DNA from 3 places in the Arthrobacter sp. L77 genome. Region 1 is predicted to be linked to each of the others. Evidence: riboswitches for the same ligand, from Rfam matches in the RefSeq annotation. Region 1 holds a riboswitch; each other region holds the start of a gene.

What was found. Region 1 has a riboswitch for S-adenosylmethionine ahead of RY94_RS02900 (ABC transporter substrate-binding protein). Riboswitches for the same ligand answer to the same signal wherever they lie in the genome.
Region 2: linked by a shared signal. The riboswitch ahead of RY94_RS15670 (bifunctional o-acetylhomoserine/o-acetylserine sulfhydrylase) and the one ahead of RY94_RS02900 (ABC transporter substrate-binding protein) in region 1 are both predicted to bind S-adenosylmethionine.
Region 3: linked by a shared signal. The riboswitch ahead of RY94_RS04825 (ABC transporter substrate-binding protein) and the one ahead of RY94_RS02900 (ABC transporter substrate-binding protein) in region 1 are both predicted to bind S-adenosylmethionine.

Annotation. Positions count from the first base shown of each region.
Region 1 covers NZ_JWSU01000004.1:62,886-67,091, reverse strand. Annotated here, with positions in the region: gene yjfF (galactofuranose ABC transporter, permease protein YjfF) at 1-433, shown strand, start outside; gene RY94_RS02905 (aminodeoxychorismate lyase) at 467-1,345, shown strand; SAM riboswitch class IV at 1,454-1,571, shown strand; gene RY94_RS02900 (ABC transporter substrate-binding protein) at 1,742-2,656, shown strand; gene RY94_RS02895 (amino acid ABC transporter permease) at 2,667-3,431, shown strand; gene RY94_RS02890 (amino acid ABC transporter ATP-binding protein) at 3,428-4,165, shown strand.
Region 2 covers NZ_JWSU01000008.1:174,666-178,871, reverse strand. Annotated here, with positions in the region: gene metX (homoserine O-acetyltransferase MetX) at 1-398, opposite strand, end outside; gene RY94_RS15670 (bifunctional o-acetylhomoserine/o-acetylserine sulfhydrylase) at 405-1,721, opposite strand; SAM riboswitch class IV at 1,802-1,918, opposite strand; gene RY94_RS15665 (VOC family protein) at 2,084-2,725, shown strand; gene RY94_RS15660 (CPBP family intramembrane glutamic endopeptidase) at 2,732-3,535, opposite strand; gene RY94_RS17560 (DUF1540 domain-containing protein) at 3,726-4,010, shown strand.
Region 3 covers NZ_JWSU01000004.1:476,331-480,536, reverse strand. Annotated here, with positions in the region: gene RY94_RS04830 (ABC transporter permease) at 1-778, opposite strand, end outside; gene RY94_RS04825 (ABC transporter substrate-binding protein) at 784-2,433, opposite strand; SAM riboswitch class I at 2,527-2,616, opposite strand; gene RY94_RS04820 (CPBP family intramembrane glutamic endopeptidase) at 2,790-3,533, opposite strand; gene RY94_RS04815 (MGDG synthase family glycosyltransferase) at 3,646-4,206, shown strand, end outside.

The sequences.
Region 1 (4,206 bases):
CGCGTTCTACGTGCTGCACCAGACGCGGTTCGGACGGACCGTGTACGCGATCGGTGGCGGCGAGTCCTCGGCGCTGCTCATGGGTCTCGCCGTCCCGCGCACCAAGGTCCTCGTGTACGGGATCAGCGGCCTGTGCTCCTCGATCGCCGGGATCCTCTTCTCGTTCTACAGCCTCTCCGGGTACAGCCTGGCGGCCACCGGGCTGGAACTCGACGCCATCGCGGCGGTCGTGGTGGGCGGGACCCTGCTGACCGGAGGGTACGGCTACGTGCTCGGCTCCCTGACGGGGGTGCTCGTGCTCGGGATCGTCCAGACCTTCATCTCCTACGAGGGCACGCTGAGCTCCTGGTGGACGCGCATCGTGATCGGCGCCCTGCTCCTCGTCTTCATCCTGCTGCAGAAACTCTTCACCCGGAAGGTCAGGCTCACCTGAGGCCGCGGGGTCCCGGCGGCTACGCTGTGGCCCATGACTGTTCTAGTGTTCCTGGACCCGGCCCATGACGACGGCAGGGTGGTCGACGCGTCCCAGCCGCAGCTGATGGCCACCGACCTCGGCGCCACCCGCGGGGACGGCCTCTTCGAATCCCTGCTCGCCGTCGACGGAGCCCCCCGCAAGGAGCAGGCGCACCTGGCCCGCCTCGCGTCGTCGGCCGCCGCCCTGGACCTCACCGTGCCGGACGCCGAGGCCTGGAGCCGCGCGATCCGCACGGGCCTGCGCGAGTTCGCGGCCGCGGAACCGGACCAGGGACACGCCGTCGTGAAGCTGATCGCCACCCGCGGGGTGGAGGGCGCCGGGCGGGCCACGGCCTGGGTGCAGGTGGCCCGCGTGCCGGAGGCCACCCTCCGGCAGCGCGAGACGGGCCTGAGGGTCCTCTTCCTCGAGCGCGGGTACGACAGCACCGTCGCCCAGCGCGCGCCCTGGCTGCTCATGGGCGCGAAGACCCTCTCCTACGCCGTGAACATGGCCGCCGTCCGGTACGCGAAGGCGCACGGGGCCGACGACGTCATCTTCACCTCCTCCGACGGCAAGGTCCTGGAAGGCCCGACGTCGACCGTGCTCCTCGCCTACGAGCGCGACGGCCGGAAGACCCTCCTCACGCCGCAGCTCGAGAGCGGGATCCTCCCGGGAACCTCGCAGAGCGCGCTGTTCGCCGCGGCGAAGGAGCAGGGGTGGGAGCTCGGCTACGGGCCGCTGGAACCGCGCGATCTCCTCGAGGCCGACGCCGTGTGGCTGATCTCGAGCATCCGGCTCCTCGCGCCGGTGCTCTCGCTGGACGGCCAGGAGCTGCGCACCTCGACCGCCCTGACGGCCGAACTCACCGATCTCGTGGACCGTTTCGTGTAATCTCCGCCACAAAAGGGCGCCCTGAGGCCCTTCTGCTACGTCAAGTGTCGGTTTCCGGCACCTCCCGTTTTGACCCGATGCTCCGTGCTGCCCTAGCGTTTTGCCTGCAATCAAGAGTTCCAGCCCTCGGCCCTGGCCGGCTGGACAGCAACCCTCTCCCGTAGTGGGGTGCTCCAGGTGAAGATTCGGCCGCCGGGACAAGTCCCCCGGTTGGCAAGTACGGCGTCGTGCGGCCTGTCCCGGACCATTCCCCGGTGACGGAACCCGCACCCTCGCACAGCCCAGAACAGTGAGCGTGTCACCCAGCAGCCTGTCCCCAGTCGCCGTGATCCGGCGTCCCCCGCACCATCCCCCGTTCCCCGCGCCCCCATCCGGGCCGGCACTTCGAAGGACACCATGAACATCTCCCGCAAGGTCCTGGCGGCTTTCGCCGTCCCCTTCCTCGCCCTGACCGTCTCCTGCGGCAGCGGCAGCAGCGAGCCCACCGAGACCACCGACGCCCTGGCCGGCAGCGACCAGCAGTCGCTCGACCAGTACACGACCGACACCACCACGCCGATCGACGAGATCGACGTCGCGGAGCTCGGCCTCGTCACCGACGGCACGCTGCGCGTCGGCACGCTCTCCGACGCCCCGCCGAACATCTTCCTCGAGGACGGCGTCTTCACCGGCTACGACAACGAGCTGCTGCGCGCCATCGGCGACAAGCTGGGCCTCGAGGTCGAGTTCGCGTCCACCGACTTCTCCGCGCTCCTCGCCCAGGTGCAGAACAAGCAGTTCGACGTCGGATCCTCCTCGATCTCCACCACCGCGGAGCGCCGCGAGAACGTCGGCTTCACCAACGGCTACGACTTCGGCTACATGGCCGTCGTCACGAAGAACGGCTCCTCCGTCACGGGCTTCGACTCCCTCTCGGAGAGCACCCGCATCGGCGTGGTCCAGGGCACCGTCCAGGACGACTACGTCTCCAACACCCTCGGCCTCGAGCCGGTGCGCTTCCCCGACTACAACACCGTCTACGCGAACGTGAAGAACGGACAGGTGGACGCCTGGGTGGCCCCGTCGCAGCAGGCCACCGGCCAGGTGAAGGACGGCGACGACACCACGATCGCCGAGACCATCATCAACACCGAGAACTTCACCGCGTACGCCGTGAACAGCGACAACCAGCCGCTCATCGACGCCCTCAACGCGGGCCTCGACGCCGTCGTCGCCGACGGCACGTGGACCGAGCTCACCGAGGAGTGGTACCCGGACCGCGAGATGCCCTCCGACTGGAAGCCCGGCAGCAAAGCCGTGGAAGTAGAGTAGCGGTCCCTGCATGGATGCCCTCGAACAGCTCGGGAAGACCTTCTTCGACTGGGAGGCGATGGCGGCCGTCCTGCCGGACCTGCTGACCGTCGGACTGCCGAACACGCTCATGCTCGCCCTGGCGTCGGGGATCATCGGGACGATCGTCGGCATGATCCTCGCCGTCATGGGGATCTCGCGCAACCGCGTGCTGCGGTGGATCGCCCGCATCTACACGGACATCTTCCGCGGGCTGCCCGCCGTCGTGATCATCCTGCTCATCGGACTCGGGCTCGGCCCGATCCTCCGGGAGATCACGGGCAGCACGAGCCCGTACCCGCTGGGCATCCTCGCCCTCTCGCTGATCGCCTCGGCGTACATCGGCGAGATCTTCCGCTCCGGGATCCAGAGCGTGGAGAAGGGACAGCTGGAGGCGTCGCGGGCCCTCGGCTTCAGCTACGGCTCGTCGATGCAGCTCGTCGTGATCCCCCAGGGCGTGCGGCGCGTGCTGCCGGCCCTGGTGAACCAGTTCATCTCGCTCATCAAGGAGTCCTCGCTCATCTACTTCATCGGCCTCGTCGCCAGTGAGCGCGAGCTCTTCCGGGTGGGCAACGACGCCGCGAGCAACACCGGCAACCTGTCACCGCTCATCGCGGCCGGTGTGCTCTACCTGTGCCTGACCATCCCGCTCACGCACCTGGTCAACTTCATCGACAACCGGCTCCGCGTGGGCAAGAAGCAGAAGCCCGAACCGGACGAACTGGCCGCGAAGATCGGTGAAGGAGCGAAGGCATGAAGACGATCGAATCAGGGACCCTGACGGGGAAGAACCTGCACCTGTCCTTCGGCTCCAACCACGTGCTGCGCGGGATCGACCTGCACGTGGAGCGGGGCACGACGGCGTCCGTCATCGGCCCCTCCGGGTCCGGCAAGTCCACCCTCCTGCGCGTCCTGAACCGGCTCATCGAACCGGATCAGGGGGACATCCTCCTGGACGGCCGGTCCGTCCTGAAGGACAACCCGGACGAGCTGCGACGGCGCATCGGCATGGTGTTCCAGCAGTTCAACCTGTTCCCGCACAAGACCGTGCTGGACAACGTCTCCCTCGCGCTGCGCAAGCTCCGGAGGATGTCGGCGGACGAGGCCCGGAGCAAGGCCCTCGCCCAGCTGGACCTCGTGGGCCTGAAGCACAAGGCCGACGTCCGCCCCGGCAACCTCTCCGGCGGCCAGCAGCAGCGCGTCGCGATCGCCCGCGCGCTGGCCATGGACCCGGAGGTCATGTTCTTCGACGAGGCCACCTCCGCACTGGACCCCGAGCTCGTCAAGGGCGTCCTGGCACTCATGGCGGATCTCGCGACGGCGGGCATGACCATGGTCGTGGTCACCCACGAGATGGGCTTCTCCCGCAACGTCTCCGACACCGTGACGTTCATGGACGGCGGCGTCGTGGTGGAGTCCGGCCCCCCGGCCGCGATCTTCGACGACGCGCAGACGCCCCGCCTGAGGTCGTTCCTCTCGGACGTGCTCTAGGCACCTCGTTCCACCTGCCCGGCACCGGGGGTCCGCTCGAG
Region 2 (4,206 bases), on a different contig from region 1:
ACGAACGGGAACCGTGCACCCCACGGTTCGCCGTCGGGTGCGAGGCTGGACGGCCCCGTCGAGCCGTAGCAGCCTCCCAGCATGTTGACGGACACCACGAAGTAGCGGTCGGTGTCCACCGTGCGGCCGGGGCCCACGAGGGAGTCCCACCAGCCCTCCTCCTCCGAGGCGCCGCGCGCCACGTGCGAGCTGCCGGTCAGGGCGTGCTGCACGAGGACGGCGTTGGAGCCGTCCCGGTCCAGCCGGCCCCAGGTCTCGAACGCGAGCTGGACGTCGGGCAGCTCACCCCCGGTCTCGAGGACCAGCGGGCCGACCGACGCGAAACGGAGCAGCCCGTCCCCGTGCGGCGGTGCGTCGTGGGTCCAGTCGGGCAGCGGAGCAGGAGGGTATGTGGTCACGAACGGTCAGGCCCCCTTGGCGGCGCGGAAGCCCGCATCCAGATCGGCGAGGATGTCGGTGATGTTCTCGAGGCCGACGGACAGCCGCACCAGGCCGGGTCGCACGCCCGCAGTGAGCTGGGCCTCCGCCCCGAGCTGGCTGTGCGTCGTCGACGCGGGGTGGATGACCAGCGAGCGCACGTCGCCCACGTTCGCGACGTGCGAGTGCAGTTCGAGGCCGTCGACGAAGCGCTTCCCCGCCTCCAGCCCCCCGGCGATGTCGAAGCTCACGATCGCCCCCGTGCCGTCGGGCCCGTACTTCCTCCCGCGCTCGTACCAGGGACTCGAGGCCAGGCCCGCGTAGGTGACGCGCTCGACGCCGTCGTGCCCCTCCAGCCACTCGGCGACGGCCTGTGCGTTCTGCACGTGGCGTTCGATGCGCAGGCTGAGGGTCTCGAGTCCCTGCGCGATGAGGAAGGCGTTGAACGGGGAGACGGCCGAGCCGAGGTCGCGGAGCAGCTGGACGCGGGCCTTGAGGATGTAGGCGAGGTTCGCGCCGAGCGGGCTGCCCACCCCGAGATCGCGGGCGTAGACGAGCCCCTGGTAGCTCTCGTCCGGCGTGTTGAACCCGGGGAACCGTTCGGGGTCCTGCGCGAAGTCGAAGTTGCCCGAGTCCACGATGACCCCGGCGATGGCGTTGCCGTGGCCGCCGAGGTACTTGGTGGCCGAGTGCACCACGATGTCCGCACCCCACTCGATGGGTCGGATCAGGTACGGCGTGGACAGCGTGTTGTCGACGATCAGGGGGATGCCGTGCTCGTGCGCGACGGCACTGATGCCCTCGAGGTCGAGGACGTCCTGCCGGGGGTTGGAGACGACCTCGCCGAAGAAGAGCTTGGTGTTCGGCCGGACCGCCGCGCGCCACTGCCCGAGGTCGTCGGGGTCCTCGACGAACGTGGTCTCGATCCCGAACTTCTTCAGCGTGTGCTTGAACAGGTTGTAGGTGCCGCCGTAGAGGCTGGGGCTGGCCACGATGTGGTCCCCCGCCTCCGCGATGTTGAGGACCGCGAAGGTCTCCGCGGCCTGGCCGGAGGCCAGCAGCAGGGCACCGACGCCCCCTTCGAGGCTCGCGATGCGGGTCTCGACGACCTCCTGGGTGGGGTTGCCGATGCGCGTGTAGATGGGTGCCAGCTCCGACAGGGCGAACCGGTTCGCGGCGCTGTCCGCGCTCGGGAAGACGAACGAGGTGGTCTGGTAGATGGGGAGCGCCCGCGCCCCCGTGACGGCATCCGGCACCTGGCCGGCATGGATCTGGCGTGTTTCAAAGGACCAATCGGTGGACATGGTGCTCCCTCTGATCAAGGGCTCCGCCTGTCCGATGCTCCGGTCGGTGGACACCGCTCCGGGAGACCGGACCCCGCAGGAGCCCGCGCTTGAACGGCGCCGATGGGACGCCGGACCTGGTCTTCACCCGGGGCACCCCACCGCGGTTGGAGGGTTGCCGGCCAGCAAGCCGGGGCTGTGTGCTGGCACTCATGACCTGCATTCATGTAAGCCGATCCGGGCGGATCCGGCAACCGTGTGACCCTCCGTGAAGCCGCCCGCGGGAGCGCTCCCGACCCGGTCCCGATCCTCTCCCCCGACACGCCCAGGGAGTAAGGCAACCCTTAGTCGAGACCCAGATCACTTAGTGCCAAGATAGCCGCATGCGCCTGGACCATGTATCTTATGCCTGCGAACCCGATGGACTTGCCGCGACGGCCGATCGAATCTCGGCCAAGCTCGGCGTGGAGCCGGTGAAGGGTGGTGTGCACCCCCGCTTCGGCACCCGCAACATGATTTTCCCCCTGGTCAACGGCCAGTACCTGGAGGTCGTCGAGGTGCTGAACCACCCGGCGTCGGACAAGGCCCCGTTCGGTCAGGCCGTCCGCGCCCGCTCCGAAGCCGGCGGCGGCTGGATGGGCTGGTGCGTGGCCGTCGACGATCTGGCACCGTTCGAGGAGCGCCTCGGGCGCAGCGCCGTACCCGGCAACCGGAAGTTCCCGGACGGCCAGGAGCTCACCTGGCAGCAGATCGGCATCAAGGGGCTCATCGCGGACCCCCAGGTCCCCTATCTCCTCCGCTGGGACGACGGCACGGAGGACCTCCATCCCTCGAAGGCGCGGGCCGCCTCGGTGAAGCTGGAGTGCCTCACCATCGCCGGCTCGTCGGAGCGCGTGACGGACTGGCTGGGGACGGACGTCGAGAAGACGCTCGACGACGTGCAGGTCCAGTGGATCGCCCCCAACGGGACGCCCGGTGTCATGTCGGTGACGTTCGAGACCGACAACGGGCGCGTGGAGATCTGAGCCCGCTCAGCCGCCGATCCCCAGGGCGGGCCCGAGCAGCGCGTAGCCGACGAACCCCGTGATGTCGATGAGCGCGTGGGCGATCACGAGCGGCATGACCCGCCGCGTCCGGGTGTAGAACCAGGCGAACAGCAGGCCCATCAGGACGTTCCCGATGAACGGGCCGAACCCCTGGTAGAGGTGGTAGCTGCCGCGGATGAGGGCGCTCGTGATGATGATCGCGGGCGTGGACCAGCCGAGGTCGCGCAGGCGGATGAACAGGTAGCCCACCACGATGACCTCCTCGAGCACCGCGTGCCGGAGCGCGGAGAGGACGAGCACCGGGATGGTCCACCAGTAGTCGTCGAGCGCGGCCGGCACGAGCGCCGTCGTGATCCCGAGCGCGCGGCCCCCCGTGTACACCCCGAGCGTGCCGACGGCGATGATCGCGGCGAGGCCCACCCCGACGCCGATGGTGCGCAGCGGCTGCTCGAAGGTGAGGCCGAGGCGCCGGACGGCCGAGACGCCGGGCCCGCTGAGCAGGAACAGGACGAGGGCCACGGGCATCAGCGCGAAGAGGATGTCCAGGAGCTGGTAGGCGAGGTCGAAGTATTCACGCTCGTTGAGCACCGGGTTCAGGGTGGTGGTCTGGCCGGCGAGGGGTCCTCGTGTCAGTTTGTCCGCCAGGCTGACGACGGCGTACACGCCGGACTGCCCGAGCGAGAGCCCGAAGACGATCAGCAGTTCGGCGGTGATGCGTCGCCGCGAGGTAGGACCCGCGGGGTCGTCCGCTGCGGACGGGGCGGTGGAGGACGAGGACTCGGCAGTCATGACGCTATCCTGCCAGCGGGAAGGACAGCCTGTCCCCCGATCCCGTCGTCGTCGGTCAGGGGATAGAGATGCGCCACCCGGAGCCGCGGATTACGTCACCCGATTGGGTCTTTTTGATCGCCTCCCTCAGGCCTACCGTGGACGCAGGATGCTGCCCGGCCGGGCAGCTGAACCAGGGAGGACCTTTGTCATGAGCACACAAGTTGCAGAATGCAGTGTCGCCAGCTGTTCCTTCAACGACCATTCCCATTGCAATGCAGCCGCCATCACAGTAGGCGGAGAAGAGGACCACGCGGCGTGCGCCACCTTCATCGACATCGGTGTCCACGGCGGCCTGCCCAAGGTCCTGGCCGGCGTCGGAGCGTGCCAGCGCACCGAATGCACCCACAACGATCATCTGATGTGCAACGCACCCGAAGTCCGCGTTGGCCCAGGACCCGACAACGCTGACTGCCTCACCTACATCCACCGGTAGCGCGAATCACGATCCAGCGACACTCAGCGGAATCGGCATCAGGCGGTTCACCTCCCAGGGGCAGCCCGCGGCCGGCCCAGTCAGTTCCATCACTGCGGCGGCGTGCCTAACCCCCTTGCGCCTGTCCCGCAGGAATTGTCCGATGGCCGCACCCGCTTCGCCTACCGTGCCCATCCAGACACGAGCCCGCACCAGG
Region 3 (4,206 bases), 410 kb from region 1:
GCCCCGAGCGTGCGAACACGGTCTCGGTGATGACGGACCCTGCGAACAGTGTTCCCACCGTGATCCCGGTGATCGTCAGGGCCGGTCCTGCCGCGTTCTTGAGCGCATGGCGGAAGAAGATCCAGGACCGTGAGGCGCCCTTCGCGCGGAGGACGTCGATGAAGGGCTGCTCGTAGACGTGGTTCATGCTCTTGAGCAGCACCTGCGCGACGGGAGCCGAGACGATGATCGCCAGGACCAGCACGGGCACTGCGAGGGACAGGAACGAGCCATCAGGGAACAGCGACATGACGCCCCAGCGGATCGAGAGCAGTTCCAGCAGCACCAGCCCGAGCCAGAACACGGGGATCGCCGAGAACAGGGGAGGCAGGTTCACCAGCACCCGACGGACGGCGTCCCGACGGGTGAGGGTCGCGGCGGCGACGAGGAGGACGGCGATCACCACGGCGATGACGAACGCCGAGCCCGCCAGGGCGACGGTCGATCCGGCGACCCCGCTGATCCGGTCACTGACCGACTGGCCGGACGCCAGCGAGTAGCCGAAGTCTCCGGAGAACAGCCCTGCCAGCTGGTGCAGGTACTGCACCATCAGCGGCTGGTCGTAGCCGTACTGACTCTTCATGGTGTCGATCGCCGCCTGGTCCACCGCTGAATCGACGGTCAGGAAGATCGTCACGGGGTCACTGGGCAGGAGCTGCACCGCGAGGAAGACGAGGGTGTAGGCGAGCCACACCACGAGGAGTGCCTGGCCGACCCGCTGGGCGAGGTAGCGTGCCACAGGTCCTATCCGCCCGTCTTCCACGCGCCCTGGAAGACGGGAGCCGTGCCGGAGGTGAACTCCACGTGCGTGTCGCTGTGGGCGCCGTACACCTGGACCTCGTCCCACAGCACCAGCGAGTAGGCCTTGTCGACGACCAAAGCCCGCTGTTCCTGGGCGAGCAGGTCATCACGCTCCGGGCCCGGGGCCGCCGCGCGTTCCGCCGCGAAGATGACGTTGAGGTCCTCGTCGCTGGTGTGCGTCATGGTGTTGTCGGCCGGTTCGAAGATCGGGCCGAGGCCGCCGTAGATGAACTGGCGGGTACCGAAGAACTCGACGTCGGGATCGGGCATGGCCGTGGCCAGGAACGTGTTGTCACCGGCCCGGTTGTCGAGTTTGACGCCGATCTCCCGCCACTGCTGTTCGATGAGTTCGAAGGCGGGTCTGATGACCACGGAGTTGTTCGAACTCGTGACGGTGACCTCGAGCTTCACCCCGTCCTTCTCCCGGATGCCGTCCGTGCCGACGTCCCATCCGGCTTCGTCGAGGAGCGCCCTGGCTTCGTCGGGCCGGTACTCGAGCTCCTCGGACAGGTCGACGAAGCCCGGGGCCTGATGATTCAGCACCGACCCGGCGAGTTCATAGCTGTCGGACAGGACGGTGTCCTTGATGCTCTGCCGGTCGATGCCGATCTGCAGCGCCCGACGGACGTTCTCGTCGGCGAGCTTGCCACTGCCGATCCGTACTGCGGCCATGTTCACGGTGAGGTCGACACCCTCGGCGGGGAGGACCTGGTTCCCGCTGGCCGTGAGGGCCTCCTCGTCGAGGGGCTGAAGGCCTCGTACCAGGTCGACCTGCCCCGACTGCACGGCGCCGGCGCGGTGGGCGACCTCCGGCAGGTACTTGACGACCACCCTGTCGAGGTAGGCGTCCCCCTGGTTCTCCGCGGTCTCCGGAGCCCAGGCATAGTCGGCTCGCTTGGCGAGCACCACCTCCTCGTCGGGCTTCTCGGACTCGAAGGTGAAGGGACCGGAGCCGGAGATCTGCGAGATGGCGGATTGTCCCGCCGCATCGAGTTCCAGGGTGGCCGGCGAGACGAGCCCCGAGGTGACCGACGACGTCGCCCGGAGGAAATTCGCGTTGGGGGAGGACAGCGTGACCTTCACCTGGTTCTCGCCGACGACCTCGGCCGAGCTGTAGCCGGCGAAATCGACATTCGGCTGGATCTGCGCGGACTCGATCCCGAGCCCCAGGGCGTCGAGGTTCAGCTTCACCGCCTCGGCGTCCAGGGGAGAACCGTCGCTGAAGGTGACTCCCGGCCGGATCGTGAAGGTGAACTCCGTTGCAGCGGCGTTGGCGGAGAACTCGGACGCGATCCAGGGAACGAGCTCGCCCTGCTCGGCGTCGAAGTAGGTGAGACGGTCCAGGACGCTGTTGAGGACGTTGGACTTCTCGTAGAAGCGTGCCGCCTGGGTCTGCCAGTTGTTGATGGGCGTGACCTCGGCGTAGACCAGGGTCCCTCCGTCGACCGGTCCACCGGTACCGGCATCCTGCGCTGCCTGAGGGGTCGACGGGGAACTGCACGCAGTGAGCGCCAGTGCGGTGAGGCCCATCATCGCGACGACACGCAGGGATCTGCGGGCTGGAGCGGGGCTGGAAGCGGGGCGGGAAGTCATGCCGGTCCTCTCGGTCGTGATCGAGGCTTCCCCATCCGCGCACGCTGCAGGCACACCCCTCAGCGAGGGTGGCACCAACGGGGGACAAGGCTATCTCCATCGGTCCTGGCAGTAGCACCGGCCCCGACGGGGTGGTTGCTGCGGCTTCAACGAGCCAGGTCTCTCAACCGCTCTGGATGGTGGTTCTGTCCTGGGGAGCGAACCCGGCGGACTATCGAATAGAACCCCAGAACGGCCGACCGATCAACACGGGCGAGTCTCAGGACGACACATTCGGGCGAGGACCCGGCGGCCGGAAGGGACCGGGCCATGGAACACGCTCGGTGGGCCCGGGCCGCGATGCGGGTCCTGCTGGACTAGACGGCGGCGAGGACGGCGAGGGTGACGAGGGCGTTGTTGGCGGCGTGGAGGAGTATCGGCGCCCAGAGGTTCCGGTGGAACCGTCGAAGGAGGGCCAGCGCGATGCCGAGGGTGAAGAGGTAGACGAACGTGAGAGGGACGAGGTGGACGGCCGCGAAGAGCGCGGCGGACAGGGTGATCGCGACTCCGGGCCGGAAGCGCCGGGTGAAACCGTCCAGGAAGGCGCCCCTGAACAGGACTTCCTCCCAGAGCGGTGTGAGGACGGCGATGATCAGGAAGCAGACGACGATCCACGGCCCGGGCAGGGCGGCGATCTCCGCGAGGGGGTCATCGGCCGTGCCGGCCGACGCCGTGTCCACCCCGAGGGAGGTCAGCGCGACGAGGACGAGGCCCTGCAGGCTGCCGCAGACGATGATGATGACCGGAATCTGCCAGAGCAGGTGGACCAGCCGGGCGGTGGGGCGTCGGAAGCCGAGATCCGCCGGGGTGAAGCGGTTCCTGCGGACGAGGTGGAGATAGAGGGCGAGCATCGCGGCCACCGTGACCGTGACGAGGAAGACCGGCAGAAGGGACGCGAGCGTGAAGTCGACGATGCCCGAGAGCCCGACGGCGACGATCGCACCGGCGGCGACGGCGATGTAGACGACCACGAACATCAAGGCCCAGGCCGCCTGGCCGAGAGTCGTGGGCGTCACCTGCCGTCCCGCGGGGTCTCGGTCGATGCTCGGACTGGCTGCCATAGGAGGATCCCCCGGTAACGATGTGACGGTGCGGTGATCCTTCACGCTATCCCCTGACGTGCTCGAAGCTCCTGCGGGAACCCGGGGTGATGCGGTCCGCTAGCCTGTCCTCATGCGCAGGACATCTGCACGACGGTCGGACACCGCTGGAGGGGAGCGCCTGCTGATCCTGTCCGCAGGGGTGGGGGCAGGGCACAACAGCGCCGCGGCGGCCGTGGAGCAGGCGTGCGCCGCGCGCGCCGACATCGCCGAAGTGCAGGTGCTCGACGTGCTGCAGGTGAGTAGCCCGCTGTACCGCGCGTTGCTGGGGAAGGGTTACTTCGTCCTGGTCGAGGGTCTGCCGTGGCTGGTGGAGTGGGGCTACGACATCAGCGACCCGCCGTTCCGGCGCCGGGGCCCGATCGACCCGTGGACACGGGCGAACGCCGTCCCGGTCATCGATGCGATCGAACGGTTCAGACCGACCGCGATCGTGTGCACGCACTTCCTGCCGGCCCAGCTGCTGGCGTCATTGCTCCTCCGCGGCGTGATCGATGCGAGGACCGCTGTCGTGACGACGGACTACGACTTCCAGGGCCTGTGGCTCACGGGCGCGTTCCACGCGCTCTTCGTGGCGAGGGAGGAGGGGAGGGTGGCGCTCACAGCGCTCGGCCTTCCCCCTGATCGCGTCGCC